One region of the Mesorhizobium sp. WSM2240 genome, then DNA from elsewhere that is predicted to be linked to it. Evidence: predicted binding sites of a transcription regulator. Region 1 holds the regulator's gene; each other region holds the start of a gene.
The links. Region 1 encodes PhoB, which activates phosphate uptake and scavenging genes when phosphate is short. Its sites were predicted from a motif close to TGTCATNNANCTGTCAT; they were not measured.
Positions count from the first base shown of each region.

Region 2: ABVK50_RS18330 (DUF4956 domain-containing protein) is a predicted target of PhoB. The motif match lies at 4,625-4,641, and genes of this name have one in related genera.
Region 3: ABVK50_RS28695 (PhnD/SsuA/transferrin family substrate-binding protein) is a predicted target of PhoB. The motif match lies at 4,328-4,344, and genes of this name have one in related genera.
Region 4: phnC (phosphonate ABC transporter ATP-binding protein) is a predicted target of PhoB. The motif match lies at 3,292-3,308, and genes of this name have one in related genera.

Region 1 covers NZ_CP159253.1:4,579,869-4,587,108, forward strand. Annotated here, with positions in the region: gene ABVK50_RS22655 (sugar ABC transporter permease) at 1-525, opposite strand, end outside; gene xylF (D-xylose ABC transporter substrate-binding protein) at 635-1,678, opposite strand; gene ABVK50_RS22665 (hypothetical protein) at 1,709-1,879, shown strand; gene ABVK50_RS22670 (ROK family protein) at 1,857-3,098, shown strand; gene phoB (phosphate regulon transcriptional regulator PhoB) at 3,105-3,794, opposite strand; gene phoU (phosphate signaling complex protein PhoU) at 3,819-4,526, opposite strand; gene pstB (phosphate ABC transporter ATP-binding protein PstB) at 4,549-5,364, opposite strand; gene pstA (phosphate ABC transporter permease PstA) at 5,402-6,688, opposite strand; gene pstC (phosphate ABC transporter permease subunit PstC) at 6,712-7,240, opposite strand, start outside.
Region 2 covers NZ_CP159253.1:3,706,849-3,714,088, forward strand. Annotated here, with positions in the region: gene ABVK50_RS18300 (hypothetical protein) at 1-105, opposite strand, end outside; gene ABVK50_RS18305 (sensor histidine kinase) at 422-1,363, opposite strand; gene ABVK50_RS18310 (DUF6064 family protein) at 1,498-2,181, opposite strand; gene ABVK50_RS18315 (aldo/keto reductase) at 2,181-3,023, opposite strand; gene ABVK50_RS18320 (hypothetical protein) at 3,367-3,921, opposite strand; partial or broken gene ABVK50_RS18325 (SDR family NAD(P)-dependent oxidoreductase) at 4,052-4,135, shown strand; gene ABVK50_RS18330 (DUF4956 domain-containing protein) at 4,855-5,448, shown strand; gene ABVK50_RS18335 (polyphosphate polymerase domain-containing protein) at 5,426-6,253, shown strand; gene ABVK50_RS18340 (esterase-like activity of phytase family protein) at 6,279-7,235, shown strand.
Region 3 covers NZ_CP159254.1:54,773-62,012, reverse strand. Annotated here, with positions in the region: gene ABVK50_RS28725 (MobC family plasmid mobilization relaxosome protein) at 1-260, opposite strand, end outside; gene ABVK50_RS28720 (ParA family protein) at 964-1,671, shown strand; gene ABVK50_RS28715 (hypothetical protein) at 1,664-2,104, shown strand; gene ABVK50_RS28710 (hypothetical protein) at 2,107-2,499, shown strand; gene ABVK50_RS28705 (helix-turn-helix transcriptional regulator) at 2,720-3,214, shown strand; gene ABVK50_RS28700 (PhnD/SsuA/transferrin family substrate-binding protein) at 3,687-3,956, opposite strand; gene ABVK50_RS28695 (PhnD/SsuA/transferrin family substrate-binding protein) at 3,949-4,287, opposite strand; gene ABVK50_RS28690 (inositol monophosphatase family protein) at 4,815-5,684, opposite strand; gene ABVK50_RS28685 (diacylglycerol kinase family protein) at 5,681-6,601, opposite strand.
Region 4 covers NZ_CP159253.1:4,692,397-4,699,636, forward strand. Annotated here, with positions in the region: gene ABVK50_RS23300 (DapH/DapD/GlmU-related protein) at 1-511, shown strand, start outside; gene ABVK50_RS23305 (GyrI-like domain-containing protein) at 571-1,185, shown strand; gene ABVK50_RS23310 (Tim44 domain-containing protein) at 1,230-2,219, opposite strand; gene ABVK50_RS23315 (DUF3016 domain-containing protein) at 2,371-2,592, shown strand; gene ABVK50_RS23320 (hypothetical protein) at 2,743-3,138, opposite strand; gene phnC (phosphonate ABC transporter ATP-binding protein) at 3,390-4,232, shown strand; gene phnD (phosphonate ABC transporter substrate-binding protein) at 4,314-5,225, shown strand; gene phnE (phosphonate ABC transporter, permease protein PhnE) at 5,290-6,243, shown strand; partial or broken gene phnE (phosphonate ABC transporter, permease protein PhnE) at 6,247-7,240, shown strand, end outside.

The DNA.
Region 1 (7,240 bases):
GCCGCTGGTGACCCACCAGGCCGCGCCGCGCCACACGAGAAGCCCGCCCAGCGTGACGATGAAGGCGGGAATGCCAAGATAGGCGATCAGGAAGCCCTGGAACCCGCCAATGGCGAGGCCGACCAGCAGGCCCGAGATGAGCGCCAGGATCCAGATGGACGGGCTGCCAAGCGGAATTCCCATGACCTGCGGCAGGAGTTCGGCCTGGACCACGCCCATGATCATGCCGATCAGCCCCAGCGCCGAGCCGATCGACAGGTCGATGTTGCGGGTGACGATCACCAGCACCATGCCGGTGGCCATGACCGCGATGGACGAGGACTGGACCGACAGGTTCCACAGATTGCGCGGCGTCAGGAACAGACCGCCCGAGAGGAAATGGAAGCCGACCCAGATGATCAGCAACGCGCCGATCATGCCGAGCATGCGCGTGTCGAGTTCGGTCGCCCTGAGGAAGCGGGCAACAGGCCCAATCTCGGACGCGCGGGCGCGGTCCGCCTGCGCAGTCGAGGTCACCTCGGTCATGACATTCCTCCCGCCGGCATGCCGTCTCGCGCGGATCACCGGACAATTTTCAGCTTAACGAAACGCCGCGGTTTTCGTCAAACCGCGGCGTCGACTTGTTTCTCGAAGCTCAGTCGCAGGCCGGCACTGTACCGGCGCCGACACCCTGGCAGACCACTTCCTTGGTGACCCACCCCGCGTCGATGACGACGTTCAGGTTGTCCTTGGTGATGGCGACGGGCGCCAGGAACACCGAGTTCATCTCGACGCCGGCGGGGCCGCCGCTGAACTTGACGACATTCGGGATCGCATCCATGGCCGTGCCATCGGCGAGCTGCGAAGCGATTTCAGCCGCGGCCTTGCCGAGTTCGCGCGAGTCCTTCCAGACCGAGACGGTCTGCGTGCCGAGCGCGATGCGGTTCAGCGCGGCATGGTCGCCGTCCTGCCCCGAAACCGGAACCGTGCCTGCCAGGCCCTGCGCCGAAAGCGCGGCGATTGCGCCGCCGGCCGTGCCGTCATTGGAGGCGACGACCGCGTCGACCTCGTTGTTGTTGGCGGTCAGGAACTGCTCCATATTCTTCTGCGCGTTGGCGGGCAGCCAGCCATCGGTATAGGCCTCGCCAACATTCTTGATCTTGCCGGCATCGATTGCTTCCTTGAGCACTTCCATCTGGCCGTCGAACAGGAAATCGGCGTTCGGGTCGGAGGCCGAACCCTTGATGAAGACGTAGTTGCCTTCCGGCTGCACCTTGAACACTTCCCTGGCCTGCAGGCGGCCGACTTCCTTGTTGTCGAAGGTCAGATAGAAAGCGTCCTTGTTTTCGATCAGGCGGTCGTAGCCGACCACCGGAATGCCCTCGGCGACAGCCTTCTCGACGGCAGGGGCAATCGCGCTCGAATCCTGCGCCAGGATGATCAGCGCGTTGGCGCCCTGGCTGATCAGGCTTTCCACGTCGGTTAGCTGCTTGCTCGGATTGGATTGCGCATCGGCCGAAATGTACTTGTCGCCGGCCGCCTCGAGGGCAGCCTTGATCGCAGCCTCGTCCGTCTTCCAGCGCTCTTCCTGGAAATTGGACCAGGATACGCCGATGATCTTGTCCTTCGCCTCGGCCACTGCCGCCAGCGATACGGTCATCGCCACACCCGCCAGAATGGCGGTTGCAAATCTTTTCATGATTTCCTCCCTGCGCGCCCGGAGGCGCAAATGAACTTCGTCCGAAGCCCTTTTTTTCGAGCCTCGAAAAAAAGAATGACGCATGCGGCGACTTCTGTCAATATTCTTGCGGCGCTGTTGACGGCCCCCATGCTGAAAGGGAAGGTCCATCGGGTTGCCGCGGGAGGAATGCTGAAAGATGTCGGTTGGAATTCGCCATGACGATTTGCGCAAGCGCAACCGCGCAATGGTCATCACGGCCGTGCGCCGTGCCTTCCAGCCATCGCGCACCGAGATAGCCCGCGCCACCGGCCTCAGCCACTCCACAATCTCGGCGATCTCATCCGACCTGATCGAGGAAGGGATTCTGGCCGAGACCAAAAGCGGCGAGACGGTTTCGCTGAAGCGCGGACGGCCGCAGGTCGCGCTCGCGCTGAAGCCGGAAGCGGCGGCCGTCGTTACAATCGTCGTGGCGCTGAACTTTCTCTCTGTGGCGGTCGTCGATTATGCCGGGGAGACGGTCACCAGCGAGCAGCGCAAGCTGTCGACACTGACCCTGCCCGAGGAAGAGCTGATAGGCGAATGCCTGGCCATGGTGCAGCGGCGGCTGAATGAGGCGGCCGGTAGGCGCATCATGCGTACGGTCCTCGCCGTGCAAGGCACGACCGACGCCGGACGGCGCACAATGCTGTGGTCGCCGATCACGCCGCATGCCGGCATCGCTTTCGCAGACCGTCTCGAAGGCGCGTTCGATATTCCAGTGACCGTAGAGAACGACTGCAATATGATCGCCGAGGCGCTGAAATGGCGCGATCCCGAGCGCTACCGCGACAATTTCATCGCCATACTGCTTTCGCACGGCATTGGCATGGGGCTGGTGCTGAAGGGCGAGCTGTTCACCGGCACGCAATCCTCCGGCGGCGAGTTCGGCCACATGATCCACCGTCCCGACGGCGCGCTTTGCCGGTGCGGGCGTCGCGGCTGCGTCGAGGCCTATGCCGGCAATTACGCGATCTGGCGCGCCGCCCGCCAGTCGAGCGAAGACGAGGAGCCGGTGGCCGACATCAGCGATGCCGATATGAAGGCGCTGGCAGCCGCCGCCCGCGCGAAGGAGGGGTCGGAGCGCGAGGCGTTCCGCAAGGCTGGCGAGGCGATCGGCTTTGGCCTCGGCAGCCTGTTCGCGCTCATCGACCCAGCGCCGGTGGCGGTCGTCGGCATCGGCGCCGCCGCCTTCGACCTGATCGAGCCGCATCTGCGCGAGGCGATCGCCAGGACAGCCGGTGGCCAGCACTCGGGCGCGATCTCCTTCGCGGTGGAACCGGACGAGGTGCCGCTGATCCGCGAAGGCTGCGCCATGCGCGCGCTGACCTTCATCGACCAGGAAATCTTCGCTACCGGTGCGCCGGCCGAGACGTCTGCGAAGGCGCGCGAACTGGCCTAAAGCGCGCTATTCCTCGCGAATGGCGTAGCCGGCGCCGCGAATGGTGCGGATGACATCCGGCATGCGGCCGGTGTTGACCGCCTTGCGCAGCCGCCCGACATGCACGTCGACGGTGCGTTCGTCGATATAGATCGTCTCGCCCCAGACATTGTCGAGCAATTGCCCGCGCGAGAAAACACGGCCCGGATGCCGCATCATGAATTCCAGCAGCCGGAATTCGGTCGGCCCGAGCTTGACCTCGCTCTTCTTGCGGTAGACCCGGTGCGCCTCGCGGTCGAGCACGATATCGCCGACCTTGAGCACGCTGGACAGCACTTCCGGCTTTGCCCGCCGCAGCAGCGCCTTGACGCGCGCCATGAATTCGGGCGTCGAGAACGGCTTGACCAGATAATCGTCGGCGCCGGTGGCGAGGCCCCTGACGCGGTCGCTTTCCTCGCCGCGCGCGGTCAGCATGATTATCGGCAGGCGCTCGGTTTCCGGCCGCATCCTTAGCCGGCGACACAATTCGATGCCCGAAAGCGCCGGCAGCATCCAATCCAGCACCAGCAGGTCGGGCACGTTCTCCTGCAGCCTTATCTCGGCCTCGTCGCCGCGCGCCACGATCTCGACCTGGTAACCTTCGGATTCCAGATTGTAGCGCAGGAGCACGCCCAGCGGCTCCTCGTCTTCCACAACCATGATTTTCGGAGCGATCATCGATGAAATCCCAATGACAATTGCCTATTCGGCCGACACCGTCTGCGTGGTCTCGTCGAACTTCGGCCGGTTGGAAGGCAATTGCGAGCCGGTCATGACGAAATAAGCGTTCTCCGCGATGTTGGTGACGTGGTCGCCGATCCGCTCGAGGTTCTTGGCGCAGAACAGAAGATGCGTGCAGGCGGTAATGTTGCGCGGGTCTTCCATCATATAGGTCAGCAGTTCGCGGAATACCGCCGTGTATTTCACGTCGATCTTCTCGTCGTCTGCGCGTAGCGCCTGCAAAGCCTGCGGTTCGCGAGCGACGTATTTGTCGACCACCGCCTGGACCTGCACGAGCACCAACTGAGCCATGGCGTCGATGCTGTGCGACAAGTCGCGCGGCGTCGCACTCTGGCCGACCGCGCTGACGCGCTTGGCGATGTTCTTGGCGAGATCGCCGATGCGCTCGAGGTCTCCCGCCATACGAATGGCGCCGAGCACCGCGCGCAGATCCTGCGCCATCGGCTGGCGCTTTGCGATCAGCGTGATGGCGCGGTCGTCGAGTTCGCGCTGTCTGGCATCCATGATCGCGTCGTCGGATATGACCCGCTGCGCCAGCGCGTTGTCGGACGCCAGAAGCGCCCGGATAGATGCGCCGACCATCGCGCCGGCAAGATCGCCCATGTCACGGATCAGACGGTCGACATGCCCAAGTTCCTCGTCGAAAGAGGCAACGGTGTGCTCACCCATTCTATGGTCCTCGCCTTGGCACTCAGCCGAACCGGCCGGTGATATAGTCTTGCGTCCGTTTGTCGTCGGGATTCGTGAACATCTTTTCGGTCGCGTCCTCTTCGACGAGATAGCCGAGGTGAAACATCGCGGTGCGCTGCGAGACGCGGGCCGCCTGCTGCATCGAATGGGTGACGATGACGATCGTGTAATTCTCGCGCAATTCGTCGATCAATTCCTCGACCCTGGCCGTGGCGATCGGATCGAGCGCCGAGCACGGCTCGTCCATGAGGATCACCTCGGGCGAAACGGCGATGGCGCGCGCGATGCACAGGCGCTGCTGCTGGCCGCCGGAAAGGCCGGTGCCGGATTCGGAGAGGCGGTCCTTCACTTCGTTGAACAGGCCGGCTTTCTTCAGGCTCGATTCAACGATCCCGTCCAGTTCCGACTTGTTCTTCGCCAGGCCGTGGATGCGCGGTCCGTAGGCGATGTTCTCATAGATCGACTTCGGAAACGGATTGGGCTTCTGGAACACCATGCCGACGCGGGCGCGCAGTTCGACCACGTCGATCTTCGGATCATAGACATCCTCACCGTCGAGCGTGATCTTGCCCGACACCCGTGCGATATCGATGGTGTCGTTCATCCGGTTGAGACAGCGCAGGAAGGTCGACTTGCCGCAGCCGGACGGGCCGATCAGCGCCGTCACCTGGTTCTGGGGAATGTCGAGGCTTACGCCGAAAAGCGCTTGCTTCTCGCCATAATGCACATCGACACCGTCGCCTCTCATTTTCACCGCTGGCGGGGTCGAGCCGGCACGGACCTTCTGCTCGATGGCTGTTTCGGTCATGATGTTCATTCCTTTAGCTCCATTGCCATCGAATTTCTTACCTCTTTTACCAGCGGCGCTGAAAGCGCTGCCTAAGGAATATGGCCATTGCGTTCATCACGAAAAGAAAGCCGAGGAGGACCAGAATTGCCGCGGAAGTGCGCGCTACGAAACCGCGCTCCGGGCTGTCCGCCCAGATGTAGATCTGCGTCGGTAGTGCGGTCGACGCCTCCAGCACGCCGGCCGGCGGGCTGGTGATGAAGGCGTTCATCCCGATCAGCAGCAGCGGCGCGGTTTCGCCGAGCGCCTGCGCCAGGCCAATGATCGTGCCGGTCATGATCGACGGCATCGACAGCGGCAGGATGTGATGGAAGATCATCTCGTGCTTCGACGCGCCGATGCCGAGCGCCGCCTCGCGGATCGACGACGGAACCGAAGTGAGCGCCGCACGCGTCACGATGATGATGGTGGGAAGCGTCATCAGGGCAAGCACCATGCCGCCGACCAGCGGGGCGGAACGCGGCAGCCCGAACCAGCCGAGGAAGACCGCGAGGCCGAGCAGGCCGAACACGACGGAGGGGACCGCCGCAAGGTTGTTGATGTTGATCTCGATGAGGTCGGTGAAGCGGTTTTTCGGGGCAAACTCTTCCAGATAGATCGCCGCCGCTATACCGACCGGGAAGCTGATCACGAAGCACACGAGCAGCAACCAAAACGAGCCTGAGATCGCGCCCGCCAGACCCGCCAGCTCCGGAAAGCGGCTGTCGGCGTTGAGGAAAAGCGCCCAGTTGAAAGGCTGGGTGACCGCGCCCTTCGCCTCGAGCTGGTTGAACAACTCGATCTGTTTGTCGTTCACCCGGCGCTGGTTTTCCGGCAGGTCGGTGTTCACCAGCCCCTTCGCGAGCTGGTCGATCGGATCCGACATCGGCACCATGAAGGTCGCCCGGCCATCGAGGAGCGCCGGATTGGCGATGACCTGATCGCGAATCAGGAAGGGCGCCGACGACGTGAACATCGAGAAATAGTCGCGTTCCTCGGAGCGCGACAGCTCGCCGACATCCGCTAGCACCGCCCGGCGGAAGACACTGCGCCAGTTCGCGTCCATCAGGTTCGAACGGTCGAGATCGGCCGCGCTGAGGTCGATGTCGACGGTCACCATCGACTGTGTGAACGCCCGGTAGCCGGTGAAACTCAGTGTTCCGATCAGGATGGCAAGGAAGCCAAGCGCGAAGGCGATCGCCACCATTCCGTAAATCTGCAGGCGGCGATCAGCCGCGTAGCGTGCGGCGCGTCGGCGATTCATTTCGGCGGACTTCCACGCGACGGGCGGGCGCATGGCGCCGCCAGCCGGCATCGCGGCGCTTTCAACTGGCAACATCAGTACTTCTCCCGATATTTGCGGACGGTCTGCAGCGCGATCAAATTGAGGCCAAGCGTGATGATGAACAGCACCAGGCCCAGCGCGAAAGCCGCAAGCGTCTTAGGATTGTCGAATTCGCTATCGCCGATGAGCAGGGTAACGATCTGCACAGTGACGGTCGTGACCGAATCGAAGGGGTTGAGCGTCATCTTGGCGATCAGGCCAGCGGCCATCACGACGATCATCGTTTCGCCGACCGCGCGGCTGAGCGCGAGCAGCACACCGCCGACGATGCCCGGCAGCGCGGCGGGCAGCAGCACCTTGCGGATCGTTTCGCCCTTGGTAGCTCCCAGCGCGAAGGATCCTTCGCGCATCGCACGCGGGACGGCTGCGAAGGCGTCATCTGAGAGTGATGAGATGAAAGGGATCAGCATGATGCCCATGACGCCGCCCGCAGCGAGAGCACTGTTCGGCGCCGAGTCGATTCCGATCGACAGGCCGAGGCTGCGCACCAGCGGTGCGACGGTGAGCACTGCGAAAAAGCCG
Region 2 (7,240 bases), 870 kb from region 1:
TGCCATTGGTCGAGGGTCGTCATGCGCATAGAGCTCGTCCATGCTGAACGATTCCAGCTTGGCCAATGACGCCTGACCTGTTACGCGGCCGTCGCTGAGGATCACGACATCATCGCAGAACGAGATCGTGCTGCGATGATGGCCGGCCGATGATTGCGGTCGCGCGGCCGTTGCGGATTTTGAAGCTCGCCGAGCGCAATACTTCCGGGCCTGGATCGGACCCGGGTTGCACCTCATGACTTGAACAGACCCGCTGTCGGCTTTCGCCTTTCGGATCACCCGTGAGGACTCCGGTACCATTCCACCGGCGCCAATAGCACCGTCAGGAGGGCGAATGTAGGCGAGCTTGTGGGCCAGAACTGCCGACCGTCTAACGATGCACCGCGTACCGCACGATGCACCGTGTGTAGCTCCTGATTTCTCAATCGATACTGTTGCTGGGTACCAGCAGGCGGCACACAAGCCCCTCGGAGCGGTACTCGATCTGGACAGTGCCACCAAGTTCGCGCTCGACCACCTGCTTTATCAATTTGGAACCAAAACCGATCCGAACCGGATTCTTGATGACGGCCGGGCCTCCGCTCTCGATCCACTCCAGCCCAAACTTGCCGTTCGTCGTCCACTTGATGGTCACCATGCCATTCCCTGATAGGGAACCGTGTTTCGCTGCATTCGTGGCTAGTTCATGAAGGACCATCGACAGCGACAAAGCCGCTGATGGGCGCAGCGTTACATCAGCACCTTGCGTTTCAATGCGGTCCCCATACGGCGCAAGAACTTGCGCCGACAACTCGCCAAGCAAGACTTTGCTCCACCCTTGCCTACAAAGGACGTCATGGGCGCCAGCTAACGCAACAAGGCGTCCCCTGAAAAGTTCAAGGAACAGCTCAACGTCCGTGGCCCCCCGCGCGGTCTGCGCACAAACCGACGTGACTGTCGCCAGCGTGTTTTTGACCCGGTGGTTCAGCTCGTTTATCAGCATCTTTTGGCGTTCGTTGTCTCGCGCCTGCTGAGCCAGAGCCACCTTGGCCATTGCGAGCCGATCGGCCTGATAGAAGATGAAGGCCGCGATTGGAAACGCGACCAATATCGGAATCAGAATGGCTTCCGTCAGGTCCAACCAGTCAAAGGGAGCTTGAAAGATCGCCCGGGAAAGCAGGAATAAGCCAATAGCTGAACCGGTCGCTGCCGCCGTAGCTGCGAGAGCTCTTGGCGCCACGGAAAGCAAGCTTGGCGGTCCGCCAACCGCCGTGACGCTCGATTTCGGTTGCTCAGGATTTTCAGGAAGCACTGACGACAGCGCTGAAACCGACGGCACTTGCCGGTTTTCCGGCTGCCATTCAGCAAAGCCGTTGCTGGCCATCAGCCCCCCTCCACACACACCCATGAAAGCAGGAGCCTCGGCCCGAGTCCAGAACCTTTACCGCCAACCGGCAGAAGTGGTTGCGAAACCCTGCATAGTGGCGGCCGGAGATTCTGCAGCTTTGTCCCGTATGGCTACGCGCCGCGCCCGTAGTGTCGGATCACGGATTGCAGCCCAAGCGCCACGAGCACAATCGCCACCACAAGAAGCGGCAACCAGGCCTGTTGGTCATCCATAGCCCAGAGCGTGAGGCTGCTGAGCACACACCAGAGCAACGGGATGGGAAGGAGGGTCGGAAGCAATCTGCCACGAGCCGCGAGCAGTAATCCCAACGTCACGATCGCCGTGGGATCAGGCGCAATGCCGAAGACTTCCGCGCTCGGCAACGGTCGTTCAGTGAGAGGTGGGAGAAGCGGATAAAGCACAAGGCCGCAGGTCGCGAGCAGCAGCCCGGCCCAGCCGGCGACGCCCCGCCGGTCGAAGGTCAGCCCGCCGCGTGTGATGGAGGCGATCGCCAGCATGAGAGCCTGCAGGGCAAAGATCGGGATGACGTAGGTGATCGCCCAGTTGATGGCAGCGTAGCGGTTCCACAGGAAGGACCAGCCGACGAAGACCCAGAGCGTGGCAAGAAAAAATCCGATCAATCCGCCACCATGCTTCGGCCGCCGAAGCAGAACGAGGATGATCACCAGCCCGGCGGCGACGGTGACGAGATGCAGCGGCCACAGCGTCTCATTCTGCAGTTCGAACATGCGCCAGTAGACGCGCGGCGAGAAGAGCAGAAAATCTTCGGGCCGATAGGTCCACCACTCCGACATCAGAGATCGCGGACATAGGCCGCCATTCGCTCGCGCATGTCGGCGTCGGGGAAAATACCGGATGCGGTCGCCACGTTCTCGCGGACATGATCGACGCGGGTGGTAGCGGGGATAGCAACGGTTACGGCCGGATGCGAGAGGATGAACTTCAGGATAAGCTGCGCCCAACTCGCGGCGCCGATTTCGTGCGCCCATTCGGGCAGCTTTTCGCGCTCCAGCCGTCGTGTCAGTGCGCCTTGCTGAAAAGGCCGATTGACGATGACGCCAGTCCCGCGCTCTGCCGCGAGAGGCAGGAGCCGCTCCTCCGCCTCGCGGTCGACGATGTTGTAGGTGAGTTGCACGAAGTCGAGCGGCTGGGTGCGCATTATCTGCTCGAAAAGATCGTGCCGGCGGCCCTCCGAAGTGGTGATGCCGACATAGCGTACCTGCCCGGACGCCTTCATCTCGAACAGGGTCTGCAGATGCGCTTCCCAGGCGACGAGATTGTGGACCTGGATGAGGTCGAACTGCCTGACGCCCCAGAAGCGGCGCGATCGTTCGATCTGCGCGGGCCCGTCCGCGGCGGACGAGGTCCAGACTTTCTCAGCCGAGAACAATGTCCGGGGCCGGCCGAGCCGTTCGAGGCCATAGCCGATGACGGGCTGGGACGAGCCGTACATGGGCGAGGAGTCGATCACCCGCCCGCCCGCCTGGAAGAATGCGCCCATGACGTCCGCGCATTCGGCCCTGAGCATCGGGTCATCGCCAACATTGAAGGTAATCCACGTGCCGAGCCCAATCGAAGGGATCTGTTCACCCGAGGACGGGATGGAACGCGCCAGGGGTGCGGTGGCCTGACCCATCGCGCTCGGTGGCAAGATCGATGCAGATGCAAACCCGGCGGCGGCCTGAACGAATGTTCTTCGGCTCATCGTCATGCGCATCTCCGTTGCCCCGTCAGTTTGCTACGCCGGGAAAATAGCGCGGCAGGACCGAATGACGAAGACGATCGGCGCAGGTCACAACCAGCATTCCCCACCTCGATCGCCAGGAGCCCATCCGACGAACCAATTTCAGACACCGGTTCTTATCGGAGATATAACAGAGTGACTGTGCCCGCCTGCGCAGTAGCTCTCATGGCCAAGGGGACAATCTCATTTTGGGTTAGTGCCTGACGGGCGGTTTGAGCCCGCCAGGCACTTCGCATCAGCTGTTCCAGACGCTGACCTTCATCTCGACTGCGTTTGGCTGCACTTCGACCGACACGGGCTTGTTGCCGGCTGCATAGCCGTCGATCTCATATTGGACCTCAAAGCCGAAACCAATCGAGCGAAGCGCTCTGACGGGGCGGAAACCTGGAATGCCGCCCTCCACCAGCACCCGGACTTCGCTGGGAACCGAACTGAGCGGCACCTCATGCGCGACAGACTCCACCTGTCCGTCGGGATAGACATCGACCTCGACGCGCCGGCTTGTGTCCCGATCGACACCGGAAATCTCAACGATGCGCTGGCGGTCTTCAACCTCGAAGCGATAGGACGCAAAACGCGCCTCCGGCGCCACCGTGCGCGCGGATTTCAGGGCCGCCCGCGCAAGCTGCAGCCCGGCATCCGAAGTCTTGTTCTCAGCACTCGTAGCTGAGCCGGTCCGACTCCGGTCCTCGTCTGCGGAGCGGTCGGGGTGAAGTTGACCCCGATCGAACGGCCTGCCGACGCCACGTCCGTCCCATGCACCTGCTGGACCGCGCTCGGCGGATTTCAATTGCCGCCCGCCCTCGCGCTCTATGTTGCGGCCGGACGAACCGCGCGCTGCACGATCACGCGGAGTCCGATCGCGTTCCCACGCCTCCGATCATCTTCAAGGGCCGGTTACGTCACCGCGGCTACCGCCGCGGGCGCATGGCGGCGGCGCGATCATCAACATGGCGAGCCGGGCCAGTCAGCGCGGCTATGCGGCCGACGCGATGCCTGCCGGGAGGTAGTAGAAGGCGTGCTGGCAAACAATGCCGGCGTCAACCGGCGTGACCTTCTTTCGCTGACGGAGGAAGATTGGCGGCTGAGCTTCGCGGTCAACCTTGATGCGGCAACGCAGACGATGATGATGACAACAACAACAGGGGCAGTTAAGGCTCTAAACAAGCGGCCTCGCGAGGCGGCGACGCATTCTTAAGGCCGCTGGCCACCTGGGCCGTCGGGCCAGGACATGAGAAGTTGATCGCGCCTGTCTTAACTGTCCGCTTCTGGTCAACTCTCCTCCCGGCGAAGCATTTGACGCAGCGACTTTACCGCCGCGCAAATTGGTCCCGATTCTGAGCCTCCAATCGTCCCAAGGAGGATAGCCAGCCAGCTAGTCCGACTGACCGTTCTCACCAAGCTCTAACCTAACGCTATCCAGAATCTAATCAGCGGCTATCCGAAATCTAGCCAGACTCCCACGAAGCTTTAGCCGGCTAGCTTCATATAGCTGTCATCAGACTGTCACGTTTCGGAAATGTGTTCGAGCAAGTCGTTGATCTTCAAGGCTCAAGCGACGCCAGCCGTATCCACAATTTCTGACTTTCCGACTGGAATGGAGACGGGACCGTTCCGTTTTCCATTCAGCGCCACCTATGGCGCCACGAGAAGCAGGAGCTGAAATGTACCCCGTTTTACTTACCCCGGCAGCATCACCAGGCGCGCCGATGGAGAGGACGCGATGATCCTCTCTTTCACGCAAGCCCTTCAGGATCCGCTCGCGGCCCAGGCGATCAGGTTCCTGCTGAACCTCGTTGGAATGATGCTCCTTACCTTCGGCATGTACTACCGGCGCTACCGAGACAAGGAGTTGGTGACGGCGGCCGCGCTGTTCAACATTTTCGTTTTCGCGGTGCTCACCGTCCTGTCTTCGGTGAATTTCAGCGTTGCCGCGGGCTTCGGCCTGTTCGCCATCCTGGCGCTTTTCACTCTGCGCTCGGAGCCGCTCAGCAAGACCGAGATGACCTACTTCTTCGGCAGCGTCGCCATCGCGGTCATTTCATCGGTGCAGGGAACGACGCTGCCCTTCGCGACGATGATCGTCCTGTTCGTGCTCGTCGGCGCCTACGTGGTCGATCATCCGAAGATGCTGCAATCCGTCAGCGGGGCCAAGGTCACGCTCGACAAAATCCACCTGACGCTGCTGTCAGACCCCGAATCCATGCGCGCCGAACTCTCGGAGCGGCTCGGGGTCACGGTGCTGTCCTATCAGGTTCTCCAACTCGACTACATCACAGAAATGGCGAGGCTCAATGTCTTCTATCGCAAACACTGACGCGCGGCTGGAGCGGATTTTCCATCCAATCAGCCTCGCTAGCCTCAACTCCAAGGCAGAGATGCTGGAGCGGTTGGACAACAAATATGTCGTCGGCGCGGGCGTACTGCATCGCGCGTCGGCGGAACTGGCAAGACATTTCGATATTCTGGAGATCGAGGGCCGCCGGTCCTTCACCTATGAAACCTGCTATTTCGACGGTGCGGACCGGCGAAGCTATTTCGATCACCATCAGGGAAGGCGGCAGCGCGCTAAAGTCCGGATCCGGAAATATGTCGATGCAGGGCTTTGCTTCGTCGAGGTGAAGCTCAAGGACAAGCGCGGCGCCACGATCAAGAAGCGCCTGCCCTACAAAGCCGGCAAGTTCGGCGTTCTCGACGAGACCGCGCTCGCCTACGTTCACGACGTCTATTTCGACCAGTACCGCCAAGAGTTCCCGTACGCGCTCTCGCGGGTCCTCGACATGCGCTATGTCCGCATGACGCTCGTGGCGAAGCAAGGCGGCGAGCGTATGACGATCGACAGCGGAATGCGGTTTTTCGCTCCCGGCTCGTCGCATGCGATCGACGACGACCACTTCATCCTTGAAGCAAAGTCCGCAAATGGGAACGGAATAGCCGACCGCATTCTGCGCGCCATGCACCAGCATCCTACCAAGCACTGCTCGAAATATTGCACCGGCATCGCCATCCTCAATCAAGGCACGAGGCACAACAAGTTCCTTCCGGCTCTCCGCAAGCTCGGGAGCGTGCCTGCGCCGCAAATGCCTGAAAACCCCGGGCGACAAATTGGGGTAGCCGCATGACAGATCGCAAAGGAATGATGATCTTATGACCAAACGAAAAGGATTTAGCCGCCTGTTCGGCGGTCTCACGCTGGCTGGGGTGCTGCTGGTTTCGACGTCGCTGGCCAGTTCGGCCCAGCCGAGTCTGGAAACGCTGGACAGCGTGGATATTCCTGTCGAGGGCGCTGACGGCGTCAGGATCGAGGAACTTTCAGGCCTGTCCTGGGACGAGGATGAGCAACTTCTCTACGCCGTTTCCGACGGCGGCGTCCTTCATCACTTTCGCGTTCGGCTGGAAGGATCGCGCATTGAGGGGATTGAATCCGTCTTCTCCACTCCTCTCACAACGGAGGCGAGCGAGACCTCCGGCAAGCCCGTCACCAACGCCGAGGGACTTACGACCATCAACGACGACAATGGCCAGCGGTCCGACAGCGAACTTCTGATCGCGTTTGAAGACGGGCCTTCAATCGCCCGCTTTACGCCACGCGGCGAGTGGATCGCCAATGCCGCCCTGCCCGCCCCGCTCGCGGACGAGACGCAATACGGCAAGAAGAATAGCCGTCTCGAAGCGGTCGCGTTCATTGAGGGTCACGGGATACTGACAGCGCCGGAACGGCCCCTAAAAGGTCAGCCGGAAGGCCGTCACACGCTCTATGCGGCAAGCGGAACGACCTGGTCTTTCGCAGCCTCCCAGCCCGACAGCAGACTGAAAGCCATCCAGAAGTTGCCGGACGGCAATCTACTTGTCCTGGAGCGGACCCGCGAGGAAAAAGGCGGCGCACCGACGGCGCGGCTGCGCTATCTCGACTTCGCCAAGTGCTCCGCAAAACGGGAGTGCCAGCTTGCCGAGCTTTCAGCCGAGCCCGATGCGATGCTGGTCGACAATTTCGAAGGAATGGCCCGCCTGGCGGATGATTTGTTTCTGATCGTCACCGACAAGACAAGGAAGGACGCCGAACCGACGACCTTCGTCCTGTTCAGGGTCAAGGCGACGCCGTGAAGCCG
Region 3 (7,240 bases), on a different replicon from region 1:
CGCGCGACCTGGTTCAGGTTGACGCCGATTGCGCGCATATCCTCCAGCAACAGCGCCATGATGGCGCGATCCTCTTTCGTAAGGATCGGCCGGACCCCGGCGCCTTCCAAAATCAGCGAGCGGAAAAATCCGGAAACCGTCATGTCAGCCGCCTGGGCGGCTTTCTCGATGGCTGCATACTCGTCCGCGCTGACGCGGGCGTGCACCATGCGTTCCTTCCGGTCCGGCTCGAGCCGGACCTCGAATCTCACGTCGTCCATTTGGCCTTGGGGCCCCTCTCTCTGGCGCTTGCGGCAGGCATCGAGGGCGTGTTCCTCGATCGTCAGGAAAAAATGTCGCACATTTTTCCGTATCCTGCCACCTCTAATAGCAACCAAATTCCACCTATCATGATCATCTCCTCGAAAGGCTCTCGCTTCGCTCAACCTATCGCAATGACGGGCAGGGACTTCGTCCTGCCCTTTCAAACGATGAAACGCTCACCAGGGTTCACCTCCGAAATCCGCTAGTGACGGCCTTTGTGTGCCCCTCGTACTCAGCCGCAAGGGACGCTCCGCTCTTCGCCCTGGCGGCTTGCGTGCGAGCGTCACAGACGGCCTCTCACGCGGCTCCGGGGTTCACCACGCCAGCAGAATCTCAACAGGTGCCGCCAGGGAGGCCCTCTCAATCGCAGTGCCGTTGGCCAGTTCGACACGCAAAAACCACACGAGCGGGAAGTGTGATATGACACACATCATTGCCACACGATGTGGACATGGCGTGGTTAAGTAATATGGTTCGTTACCGTGGGCCTGATTTGACATGGGCTATGTCGATGCGATGTTTTCCAAGGCTGTGGCAGATTTTTCGCATGGTGTTGAAGTAGTCTATTTGAGTAGCATGGGCGTTCACAGGCTTTCCCGCGCAAATGCGCAGAGATCGAGCGGAAACGACATTGCGCCCTGGCGAAGGGAGTTACCGAGAATGCCAGTCTTTGTGTCAGCGGTTAGCGGGGGAGCCGGCAAGACGACAGCAGTTATCTTGATTGCCGGCGAATACGCCCTTCAGGGAAAGCGCGTTCTGCTGATCGATGCCGACGGCCGACAGAATCTCCATGAGTGGTGGAAGCGCTGCGAGGCGAAGGACAATATACCCGATGGCATCGATCTGGTGACGGCCGCGCGACAGGGCACGATCCAGCAGGTCCTCGATGCCGACGCAGGCAAGTATGACGTGGTGATCATGGATTCACCCGGTCAGGACAGCGTTGTGCGCGACACCATTATCCGAAATTCTCACCTGATCCTCACGCCGATCCAACCGAACCAGGATGAGATCAAGGCAGCAGGCGAAGCTGCGCAAGCCGCAGCGGAGATTGCCGATCAGATCGGGTACATAATTCCGCAGGCTAACTTCGTCACCCGGTTAACAATTCCGGCTCGCAATCTTGAGGCGTATCGGCTGATCCGGCCGTTCGTGAACAACCTCCGCGAAAATGGCTACGATTCCTGTTTGCTCGATACCGAGCTTCTGGAACGCAATTGCTATCGCGAGCTGCGAAACGGCTACGGAACACTGCAAATGCTCGAATTGACGGAGCCCGTTAGGAAGGCAAGGACGGAAGTCGTGAGCCTGGTCGGCGACATTGAGAAGCTGCTGACGAGTTACCTCAAGGAGGTAGTCAATGGTTAAGAGACAAACGACTGTTTCGGATTTCCCCGTTGCGCCGCGCCGGCCAAGGCCGAGCGCGGCCAAGCCAGCCCGCGAAGTCGCGCCACCTGGGAAAGAGACCGCAGGGGCGCCAGTCAAGTCTGCCGTTGAACCGGACGCAGTCCCGCAGACGGCAAAAGGGGAAGAAGACCAGGCACCAACGGCCCTGTTGGCCACCACGGAGGCTGAACGCCGAGAGCGATCGACGACACGCGCTTTGGAGCGTGAGGTTTCGCGGACCCGACTTCGCGATCTGAAGCGCGCTCGTGAACGTGAATCGAAGCATTTCGTCAACGTGCCGCTGGATTACGAGACAAAGAAGCGGCTCGAAAAGGCCGCGCACGAAAACGACCTGAAGATGACCGTCATCATGAAGGCGGCCATCGACCAGTATCTCCGCGACAACGGCTACTGAAAATGATAGGCCGCGGCTTCCTGTTTGGAATAGCTGTCGGCGCCGTCATCGGCATCTACGCCGCGCCTATGCTCGGCCGGCCGAGCATAGGCCTTCCTGAGACTTCGCAGGCCATATTGCCTGTTCTGAAAGGAACTGAGCCCATATCCGATAAGGCTATGTGGCCGAGCAGTGAACACGCGAAAGCCGAACTCTTCCGCATATCCAAATGGGATATATCCAGGCACGGTGATGGATCGACGATTAGCGTGAAGCGCTGTACAACTATTGATGAGTCTTCAATAGCTTGCGAACTATCGGCGCATCTCGGTTGGATAGAAGGTGAAAAACTGGTGGAATCAGTGTTCGAGGGCGGACCAGACCGTTGGACGATGGTCGCAGCAAAGAACCGTTGATGCCCTTGCAACCGTACCGCCCGCACATCATCGATCCGTCCAAGAGGTCGGAGGCTATCCGTGCGCAGCAGCTTCGGCGGCCCATCCTGAACCCCCAAGATGGGTAAGGGAATAAGGCCGTTCTGGGGATTGGAATTAATACCAAGTGTATTCAATTTTGGTGCATAGTACCGCCCCGTGGGCGGTTTTCATTTAGGGGGTTGGGTCCGTGACGCGGGATATGATCAGCTATAAAAGTGCAAAGGGGTTGGTGGAAACAGCCGACCCGGAGATTGACAAACCAATTTATCGACGTCCGGGCTTTGACGGCATCACCACCCTGGGCCAAATGGATGAGAAGATCGCCGCTTTCCTGCGCAAGGCTCGCGAGGATGAAGGTCTGACCCGCGCGGATCTCTCGCCTTTGCTTGGTCTATCAGTACCGGTTTATGGTCGATACGAACGTGCTTTCTCGAAAATGCACGTTACTCGTATGATCCATCTCTGTGAAATCCTCGGCTTCATGCCGATCGAAATGCTTTTTGAGGCTGCTCCTCATCTTTGGGGCCAGACGCCGGAGGAAGCCGAGGATCGTCTTGAACTGGCAAAACTTATGGCGGCCTTGCCCCACGACACTACGCGCGATCTCCTCGCCCTGGTCAAGCGCATGGTCGCACAGCAGAAGGCGGCCGACGCCGCCACAGCCTCATCGCAGACGAAGGACGAAGTCCGGTAAGTGGACTTGCTAGCCTCCTTCGACAGTTGCATCGGAACGCTTCGGCAGTAGCCAGATCGGGTTGGTCCGCGGCCTGCAGCTCGATAGTAGCCTGTGCAGCACAACAATGACTGCATTGCGTTCGGACCGGGTATGGGTACCATTTGATGATGGGCGCGATTGCCGTTACCTCTGCCGAAAGCCATCGTCGAATCCGCCGGGCGCGCGCCTGGCTGGAAAGCAGGGCAGCGGCTGAAGAGGTCTTGATCGTCGGAGCAAACCTCGACGCGGCGAATGATCTGTCGCGCAGGGTTGCGAGGGAGAAGGGAGCTGCTTTTGGCTGGCATCGCTTGACCCTGCCTCGGCTGGCAGCCCTGCTAGCTGAGCCCCTGCTTGCTGAGCGGAAGTTGGCCCCGCTCAGCAAGCTGGGTTCCGAAGCGATCAGCGCGCGGGTCGTGCACCGGCTAAATGCTGAGCACAGTCTTGGCCGATATCAGCCGGTTGCCGACACTCCGGGATTTTCCCGCGCGATCGCGGCAGTAAAGTTGACGCCGATTGCCTCCACATCGCCACGCTTCAGCGCCTCGTGGGCGACCGCGTGCGACGTATGCGTCACCTCGATTCCGGTCTTCGGATCGACACCATAGTCGGACAGCAATTGCGACGGGCAAAGGTGACCGGAGGTGGATCCGATATCGTCCAGCGCGACTTTTTTGCCTGCGAGGTCCGCGGGTTTGACGAAAGGCGAATCCGCCTTAACCACGTGCGCAGAAGTAGTCGGGACGGCTGAGTCCGATCAGCGACTTGGCGTCGGTCATCTTGTTGATGACCACGTATTCGGCCGGCCCGGTGATGACGAAATCGACCCGCTTGGCGCGCAGCGCTTCGGCCGCGGCAGTGCGGTTGCTGACTGGGAAGAATTCGAATGTGTGGCCGGACGCCTTTTCCAGCGCGGCCTTGAACGGACCCCATTCTGTCTGAAGCCGCTCCAGTCCCTCGACATCGGTGATCGCCAGCTTGAAATTCTCGGCCTGCGCCCAGCCCGTTGTCGCGAGGGCCAGTGTCGCCGCCGTCAGGATCGTCGAAATCCGCATGGTCGTCCCCTTGTCGTCTTCGGTTGCTTTCCGATGCCATACGACCGGGAAATGACACTGCAATTGCAGGCTTGTGACATCTTTGCGAAATCGCTCGAGAACGCCGGGACACTAGACCGCCGGCAAGAATTTCAAGCCGGCTGCCTGTCGAAGCAGGCATCCAGCGCGATTGGAGATCACTGCGCCCGCCAGCTACCGGGTCTTGTCGCGCCCGGACGAAAGCTGGCGCAAGGCTTTTGGGATGACGACATCGAGGTGAAGATCGGCGATCCACGGCTTCGTGTCGCGTTCAATATTGGGGCCAAGTTGAGCGCTGGCTGCGTGACAAGGCGATCGAGCACTTCCCCGACAGCCTATTCGCACGCATGTATCGGGATGGGCTCAGCGTCTGGCTCACACACGACGAGCCGGCTGCTTACGACATCGGTGACTGGCGATCGAGTTCGAGTTCGGAAAATGCCCGTGCGTACTCAGGCGGATAATTCGCCTATACAATTTGCTATCTCACTGGTTGCATCGGACAAGATTCAGAACAGGGGCTGACCCAAACCCGACACCAGGGTATCTCCATCAACGCGGCCCAGAATAAGCGACCGGCTCCAATGCCGCAGATCCGGCGCGCTGTCACCGCGATCGGGCGCTTCGAACGTTTTGAGTGGGGTCCAGCCTTTACCTCCCGCCACCATGACGCGACCGCCGGCGGCAAGAACCAAAGCGACGCCGCCCGCGACATCCCAGATGTTCGGGCGCTCGAAATGCGCCGCCTCCAGCATGCCGCCGGCCACGAAGGCGCATTCGATGGCAGCCGAACCGGTCGTTCTCATCTCCCAGCCGCCTTTGTTCGATTGCCCGCCAGGCACGCCGGCCAGACGCCGACGCACGAGTGGATTCTGCTTCGGCCTGACCGCCTCACCATTGAAGCAGAGCGCTCCGCCCAGCGAGGCGTGATAGACCCCTGACCTGAGCGCATGGCTCGTAGCGCACCAAACCGCGCCCGCGACCGGCTGTCCGCGATGCACGACGCCGATGGTCGCGGCGAAAAGCGGGAAGCCGTTGACGAAATTGGTCGTCCCGTCGATCGGATCGACAGCCCAAACAAAGTCATGGTCGCGCGCCGGTCGCTCGTCCATTTCTTCTCCGATGATGTCGTGTTCCGGAAACGATTTTGCCAACCGGGCGCGGATGAGTTCCTCGATCCTGGCGTCCGTTTCCGATACGGGATCCTGCCAGATCTCTTCGGTTTCGGAACCGGTCTTGTAGCGGACAGACAGCATGCTGCCGAGGGCGGTCTTGATCTCGGCGCCGGCCAGATTGGCTAGTTCGACTGCCGTCTGTTCGATCTCGGCGAGGTATTTCGCGTCAATTGCTGGCTCTTTCGTGGTTCGGTGTTGGCTCATGATGCCTTCTCCGCAAGATCGCGGCCGCTCCTCGCCTCGTTCTCGAGTTGGGCCGGCAGAACAATATCCATCGAGTCCTCCTGGACTTCGACGTTCACCTCGCCTTGCTTGTGGGGCGGGTCCGGAAGCTTGTCGTCGATGCGCAGGGCCGTGAATTTGTCGTATCGAATGCGAAGACGCCGCCCGAATACGGCGGTCGCGGGCGAGCCCATATCATCCGAGGCGGCGAGCCAGTCCAGCATGTCGGAGCGCTGGTCCTTGCGGATGCAGACCACGTCGAACCCCCGATCGCCGGAGTCCGCTTGCGGAAAGAAGGGCAGTCTTGAGCCGGTGTAGCCGATATTCAGCGCTTCGACCGCCAGCAGGTCACCGTCAACGCTTTCGCCGTCGATTTCAATTTCGATGTCGAGCGGGACAGCCTTCTTCAGAAATTTCCGCAACGATTGGCGGCCAAGCAGGAGCCTTTCTTGGCGTGGGGCATCCTCGTCAACCTTGGTTCCAATCGCTTCGGCGAATACGCCGCATCCCACGGCTTCGACGAACAGCCGCTTACCCCAGGGGCCCGTCGCCAGCCCGATGTCGAATCTTTGCCGCCGTCCCGTTTGCCAGGCGGCGGCATGTTCCTCGTCAACGCCGGGGATTCCCAAGGAAGTGGCGATGTTGTTTGCGGTCCCCAGCGGAATGATGGCAACCGGAATGTCCCTGCCCGCGAGCTTCGTGACGACCTTGCGGACGGTGCCATCGCCGCCTGCGACAATCGCCAGATCGGCCTTCTCCTTGAGCATCTTCTTGAAGTCCGACCCCTTGGTCGAACAGTACCTCACGTCAAAGCCAGCTCGGCCAAGCATCTCGCACAACCCTTCGGGAGCGTGGTCGCCCGCGCCGGCTGTCGGATTGTGGAACAGGATCGCATCCATCGCGCCTTAACGGGCGAGCTTGGCTTTCGCTCCCGGAGTGCGAAAATTTCGGTTGGACAAAAAATGGAAGCCGTCAAGCGCTCATTTCGACAGTGGCCTAAATCCGGATCCCGATCACCTTGTCGCGACGATTTCAAAGTCGCATTGGCCTGAGGCCACCCTTCGGGCGCCTCAGGGTGGTGGCGAGCGAGACTTTCACGCCGATTAGTTAGGACGGGTGCTGTAAGAGACTTTTGCATGCCGATTCACAGTCATTAGGGCAAACGGCGATTTGAAAATCGCTCGTCGCGCGGACGGCAGGGCGGTCGTCCCTTCAAGATGACCCCGACCAAGTTGGCGTCTTACTCGTTGCGAAACCTGAAGCATTCAGGGCAGACAGATTCGCCGCTTCTTCGGCCGCTCTCGACCCTGCTCTCCCCTTTCCTCGGCGCGGCACTACGGCAAATCGTGACCTGATTCCGTAATTGCCGCTTGTTGAGGGAACAAGGCGTCGGTAGGGTGACTTTCGGACCTCAACGCTCTCAACGAGCTGGGCTCGAACCGATATAATCAATGTAGCTCAATATCTTTGTGGAAATAGAAGAGATTGGAGGATCGCGGCGGGCATCAAAGTTTAGCAAGGCGGCTGCATTTAAGCGC
Region 4 (7,240 bases), 110 kb from region 1:
ATCGTCCCTCGGCGACTATTCCTACCTCGTCCAGGATTGCGGCGTCTGGTGCGCGACGATCGGCAAGTTCGCCAATATCGCGGCCGCGGTCCGCATCAACGCCACCAACCATCCGACCTGGCGGCCAACACTGCACCATTTCACCTATCGCGCCTCGGACTACTGGGACGACGCGGAGCAAGAGACCGATTTCTTCGATTGGCGGCGCTCGAACGCCGTCACGATCGGCCACGACACCTGGCTCGGCCATGGCTCGACGATGCTGCCGGGCGTCACCATAGGCGACGGAGCAGTGGTCGGGGCCGGCGCTGTCGTATCGAAGGATGTAGCGCCCTACACGATCGTCGGCGGCGTGCCGGCGAGGCCGATCCGAGAGCGCTTCGACCGCAGGACGGCGGAGCGCTACCAGGCGCTCGCCTGGTGGGATTGGGATCATGCGAAATTGCGTTCGGCGCTCGATGATTTCCGCGCGCTTTCGGCCGAAGCATTTTTGGAAAAGCACGGCGGCTGACCCGTTTCGCCTCGTCGCGCGGCTTGTTATTCTAGACCGAGCTTGGCTTGGGTAACGCTTTGGAAAAAATCGATTTCAAGAAAACTCTCAAGGCGCTCTACAACCCGCCGGCCGGGGAATTCGTCACCGTTAACGTGCCCGCTATGCGGTTCGTCAAGATCGACGGCGAGGGCGACCCGAACACGTCCCCTGCCTACAAGGCCGCGCTCGAATGGCTCTATTCGGTCAGCTACGCGATGAAATTCGCGGCCAGGGCCGCGCACGGCCAGGACTACACGGTGCCGCCGCTGGAGGGGCTGTGGTGGGCTGACGACCATGCCGCCTTCACTGCCCGCCGCAAGGACGAGTGGAAATGGACCATGATGATCATGGTGCCGGATTTTGTCGGGCAGGCGGTATTCGATCAGGCCGTCGCCAAGGCGGCGAAGAAGCTCGGCGAGGCGCCGTCGACGCTACGTCTCGAACCCAATGAGGAGGGGCTCTGCCTGCAGACGCTGCATATTGGCAGCTATGATGACGAGACGCCGGTGCTCGCCCGGCTCCATGACGAAGTGATGCCTGAGAATGGTTTTACCTTCAATGGCCTGCATCACGAGATTTACCTGTCCGACGCCCGCAAGGTCGAGCCGACGAAGCTGCGGACCATTCTACGCCAACCTGTAAAGCCGATCTGAACATTGCCGTCGCGGACAGCGCCGCGGCGGCGCAGAAGCGACGGTCAGGTCTCCTGTATCGCCGAAAGTTTCCAGTCGTCACCCCGCTGCCGCACGAAGGTCCAGAGTTCCGTCGTCTCTGTCGGCTCGTCGGGATTGCCCTCGACAACCCTGCCGGTCGCGCGATCCACTATTACGTCGCGAGACGAATATTGCAGCGCCGCCGTGGCATAGTCGCTGTCGCCCTCGCGCCAGCTTTCGGCGATGTCGGCCTGATGAAGCTGAACGTCGGAAACGTCGTTGCGGACGCCCTTTTGCGCATTATCGGCCAGTTCTTCGGAAAGGTAGGATACCATCTCCGGCGTCACCAGCCGGCGCAGCGCGGCATGGTCCTCACGGCAGAAGGCTTCCTGCACTTCGGTCAGGCGCCGCTGGAAAGTGTCGAGGTCATCCTGCTGTAGGCTGATTTCCTGGCTTGCAGCCTGCTGAGGCGGCACCTGCGAACTCGAACCGATGTTCGGTATGCTGAAGGAGCGGCCGTTACCGCCTCCGCGTGGCGACGCATCCCGATAGGCAAAATCACCGCGGCCGGAAGCACCGGCCATGGCGGGCTCGCGCGAACCCGCCGGCTGCGAACGAAACAGGCGCACGGCCAGCCAGATCGCGCCGCCGATCAGAAGCGCCTGCAACAGGAAGCCGAACATGCCGGCAAGGCCGCCGAAGCCATGGCCGAGCAGCAGGCCGATCAGGCCGCCGAGCATTAAGCCGCGCAGCATCGAGCCGCCGAAGCCGTTCATGAAGCCGGGCCGTTGCTGGGAAATTTGCGTCTGCCGCGCGGCGTTGGTCGGCGCCGTGTTTGGCGTCATCGAGCGCTCGACAGGAGCGGTCGGCTGTGGCGCAGTCCTGGTCGGCGGAGCCGATTGGAACGTGCGCATGCCGCGGCTGCCGAAGCTGCCGCCGCGGCGGGCGTCGGCGTGATCGACGGCTATCATCGAGAATGCAAGGAACAACCCTGCGAAAAGCGTGGCAAATCGGGTCGTGCTGGAGAGCCGCATCGGTTCCTCATGGATCGGTGATATCGGCCCTTCATATAATGATAAACTGGCCTTGCGCCAGTCGATCGCAAGAGCACGAACACCGCTCTCGTCACCCAAGTTGAAGAAACGCGCGTTGGCGAGTCTGGCGGCGCGGGTGTAGCATCGCCTGATCGCATCGCGACGTCACCCCACCCCACCCCGGTTTAAGCTGCGCTATGCGCTCGTCGACCGCGGTAAGCTGCTGATGCGTGCCGAGGAAAACGTTACCGACATGACTTACCTTTGGGGCGCCGGCTCAACCTATAGCGACCGGCGCCTCGGCTACGAGAAGAAGATGCTGCGCGATTGGTTCCGCAGGCGCTTCGTGCATCTCAGTCCGCCGCGCGGATGACCTTTTCTTGCCTCTACCGCTGTGAATTCGGCGGCGCAGGCTCAGCTTCGATGCCGGTCACGGCTCTGCCGCTGCGATCAGCCACGGCTGATCTCATCCGGACATCGCAGCTTTGTGCGGTTCCGCTAGCGGGACCGGCCGAGCGAATGCTCAATCCGTACCTATCATACCCTTGAGCTCCGTCACCTTCTGCATGCAGCCGGCCTCGTCGCCGGCCTCCGCCATCTCGCGGGCTTCGGTCATCAGTGCCGCCACCTGATCGGCTTCATCGCCGGCGGTTCCGCGCGTCACCTCTTCCTGATGAGGCGTGATCGTTTCCACCTGATCGGACGTAGATCCCGTGATCTCCGGGGTTGTTCCCTGGGCGCCCGGCAGGAGCTCTTCCTGATGCTGCGTCGCGGGCATGCCGGGCTCGTTGGTGGCCGCGCCTGTTTCGGCTGTGACGGTCGGCTGCTCGAGCTTCGTGAGTTCCTCCCGGCAATCCGCGAAAGCCGGCGCTGCCAGCATGACCGATAAAGCAGTGAAAGTCGCCAAACGTATCGACATCAGACTCTCCTTTCATAAGAGGCTTCTTTGATGATTGGAGAGAACGACCGGATACTCGAACTGTTCCGGTGCGCGGACGATTTTCCCAAGCGCGCAGCAGCGTCCACCTTCGCTTTCGGGCGCGAGCGACGCAGGCGCCGAAGGGCTGTGGAATGTAACGAAACTGACATCGAACCGACATTCCCCGTTCATGCGGCTGGCTTAGGCGAAAGCCTGCAAATGCGAAAAGCCCCCGTCGCAAGGAAGCCATCATGCTCGAAATCCGCAATGTCACGCGCCGGTTCGGCAAGACAACTGCCGTCAACGGCGTCGCGCTGGAAATCCCGCAAGGCCAGATGGTCGGCATCATCGGCCGCTCCGGCGCCGGCAAATCCACCCTGCTGCGCATGATCAACCGCCTCATCGATCCAAGCCAGGGATCGATCTTGTTTGCCGGCACCGAGGTGTCCGGCCTGCGCGGCTCCACCCTGCGGCGTTGGCAGCGCGACTGCGCCATGATCTTCCAGCAGTTCAACCTGGTGCCGCGTCTCGACGTCCTCACCAATGTCCTTTTGGGCCGCCTCAACCACCGGCCGACTGCGCTGAACCTCCTCAACATCTTCTCGCGCGAAGAGCGTGCGATGGCGATTTCGGCGCTGGAGCGTCTAGACATCGCACAGACGGCGCTGCAGCGCGCCGGCACGCTATCTGGCGGCCAGCAGCAGCGCGTGGCGATCGCGCGGGCCTTGATGCAGCAGCCGAGGATGATCCTTGCCGACGAACCGATCGCGTCGCTCGACCCGCTCAACGCCAAAGTGGTGATGGACGCGCTGCGCGACATCAATTTGCGCGAGGGCATCACGGTCATTACCAATCTGCACACGCTCGATACGGCGCGAAACTATTGCGAGCGGATCGTCGGCATGGCCGCCGGCAAGGTCGTATTCGACGGGGCGCCGGAGGAATTGACCCGCGAGGCCGTCCGCATGGTCTATGGCGCCGAAAGCGACGGGGCGGAGATTTCCGAGGCCATCACCTCGACCAGCATCCGCGGCGAAAAGCCCCGGAAGATCGCAGCCCAGACCGCACTGAAGCCGGCCCTGGCCAGCGCCTGAGGCCGCGGTCGCATCGCCCGCGTCAAGGGCTCGTCAGCACATCAGCGACCGGCCGTAAGCCGGATAAACAGGAGAGACCTCATGTTCAGAAAAGCATTTCTAGGCGCCGTTTCGCTCGTCGCCGTTGCGGTCGGGACGGCTCAGGCCGAAGACCTCAAGGAATTCCGCATCGGCATACTCGGCGGCGAGAACGAGGCCGATCGCCTGCGCAATTTCCAGTGCATGGTCGACAAGCTTCCCTCCGTGCTGGGTGTCGAGAAAGTGTCGCTGTTCCCGGCTTCCGATTACGACGGCGTCGTGCAGGGCCTGCTCGGCGGCACGCTGGACTATGCCGAACTCGGCGCTTCGGCCTACGCCAAGGTCTATCTCGAAGATCCCAAGGCAGTCGAGCCGATCCTGACCACGGTGCAGACCGACGGCTCGACCGGTTACTACTCGATCATGGTGGCGCGCAAGGATTCCGGCTTCACCAGGCTCGAAGACCTCAAGGGCAAGAAGCTCGGCTACGCCGACCCGGATTCGACCTCGGGCTATCTCGTTCCCGCCGTCACCCTGCCGGCCGCTTTGGGCGGCGTCGCAGTCAAGGATTTCTTCGCCGAGACCGGCTTCGGCGGCGGCCATGAGAACCTGGTGCTCGAAGTGGTGAAGGGCACGTTCGACGCCGGCACGACCTGGGGTTCGGGCGTGGGCGATTTCAAGGACGGCTACACCTCCGGCAATCTCGCCAAGATGGTCGACAAGGGCGTGCTCGACATGGACGATCTTGTCGAGATCTGGAAATCGCCGCTGATCCCGAACGGCCCGATCGTCATTCGCTCGTCGATGGATGCCGACATGAAGACCAAATTCAAGGAGTTCATGCTCGGCCTGCCGAAGTCCGATCCGGACTGCTTCTCCGCCATCCAGGGCGGCGACTTCACCGGCTTCACCGAAGTGACGCCGGAGTTCTACCAGCCGATCATCGACGCGCGCAAAGCGCAGATCGGCAGCTGAGCTATCAGGCAACCGGAACGCGTCGCGGGAGCCGCGGCGCGTTCTCGCTTTGCAGGAATCTCCCATGAGCGTGACACTTTCCGAAGCCGGGCTGGCGGTCGAGCGGCACTGGCGCGAACTGGCGGGCCGCCGCAGGCTCTACACGATCGGCGGTGTGCTGTTCATGGTGGTCGCCATGAGCGGCTCCCTCTGGTTTGCTAATGAGAGCAATGCCGGCAAGTTCTGGGACCGCCTGCCCCATCTGTTCGATTTCGTCGGGCAGCTTTTGCCGCGCGACGGCATGGAAGTGTGGCGCGCAATGTTCGACCTGTCCTCGCCCTATGACGACGGCAGCTTGAAATACAACTATCCCGAAGGCCGCATCTACCTGACGGAGACGTTCTACGTCCCCGAATATCTCTACAAGATGCTCGAGACGATCAACATCGCCCTGGTCTCCACACTGATCGGCTTTGCGATCGGCTTCGTCCTCTGCTTTCTGGCGGCTTCCAATGTCGTCACGCAGCGCTGGCTGCGCTTCTTCGTGCGCCGCTTCATGGAAGTGCTGCGCGCTTTTCCCGAAATCGTCATCGCCGGTTTCTTCCTTGCCGTGCTGTCGCTCGGCGCCGTGCCTGCAATCATCGCAGTCTCGATCCACACCATCGGCGCGCTCGGCAAGATGTTCTTCGAGGTGGTCGAGAACGCCGATATGCGCCCCGACGAGGGCCTGCGCGCGGCCGGCGCCAACCGGCTCGAGCGTGTGTGGTTCGGCATCGTGCCGCAGGTCATGCCGAATTTCTTGAGCTACGGTCTGCTGCGCCTCGAAATCAATGTCCGCGCCTCGACGATCATCGGCGCAGTCGGCGGCGGCGGCATAGGCGAGGCGCTGCGCCTGTCGATCAGCCAGACGCACGAGGCCAAGACGCTGGCCATCGTGTGCCTGCTCCTCATCACCATTATTGCGGTCGACCAGTTTTCCGCCTGGCTGCGGCAGAGGCTTGTCGGCGAGCAGGCGTTCGCCTTCGGCCGGGGAGGCTGATTCATGGCCGTACTATCGCTTTCCGAAGTCGACGAGATCGCCGCCCGCCACCCGCAGGTCTTTGCAGGCTCGCTGCGCAAGCGGCTGGCCGGCTGGGCGATCGGCCTTGGCGTCGCGGCCTACCTGGCGTTCGCCTGGTGGTTCTTCGCCATCGGCACGGTATTCGCCAACGGAAACTGGGACATAGCCGGCGCCTACCTGGCCGACTGGGTTACCTATGAGGCCCGGCCGACCATCGGGATCGAAGAAAACCATCTCGAGATCTCGTTCCCGCGCTTCGACCCGGTCGGAGAGCGAGGCAGCGTCGACTGGTTGACCAGCGAAACCGCGATGGTCGAGCGGGCCGCCGCGGCGCCCGCCGGCAACGCCAATTCCAGTGCGGGCGGCGGTTCGGCGGGAAGCTTCTTGGGACCCGTCGGCGGCAAGCCGGCGCCGACGGGAAAGCTCGGCGGCCGCCGCGCCTTCTCCGGCGACCGGCGGCGCGGCCATACGCCAGGAAGAGACCGTCCGCGCGACCGTAGAAATCGGTTCCCGCAATCTGATCGAAATCGTTCCGGGCCTCGTCACGGTGACGCGCGGATCGGAAACGCTGGTGGCCGACATCGCCAAGGGCCAGTCGGTGACGGCGCGTGGTCCGCTGCCCGATTGGGCGGAGCAGAAAGCGCCGGGAGCAAAGATAATCGTCCGTTTCGGCTTTGCCGGCCGCGCCGAAATCGAAGACGACGAGGTCAAGATCCGCCATCGCTTCTGGGGCTGGGCGAACTTCGTCTTCGACACCAATTCGCCTTTCTGGGGCAAATCGGCCGGCGAGGTGTTCTCGCTGATCGCGTCCGGCGAGCGCGCCGATCCGAAGCGGTCGAACCTGGCGCTGGCGTGGGACAACATCCTCAACAATTCCGAATGGCAGCATCTCGATGTCTGGACCAAGCTGCTGCAGACCATCGTCATGGCGTTCGTCGGCACCGTTTTTGCCTCGCTCCTGGCGTTTCCGCTGGCC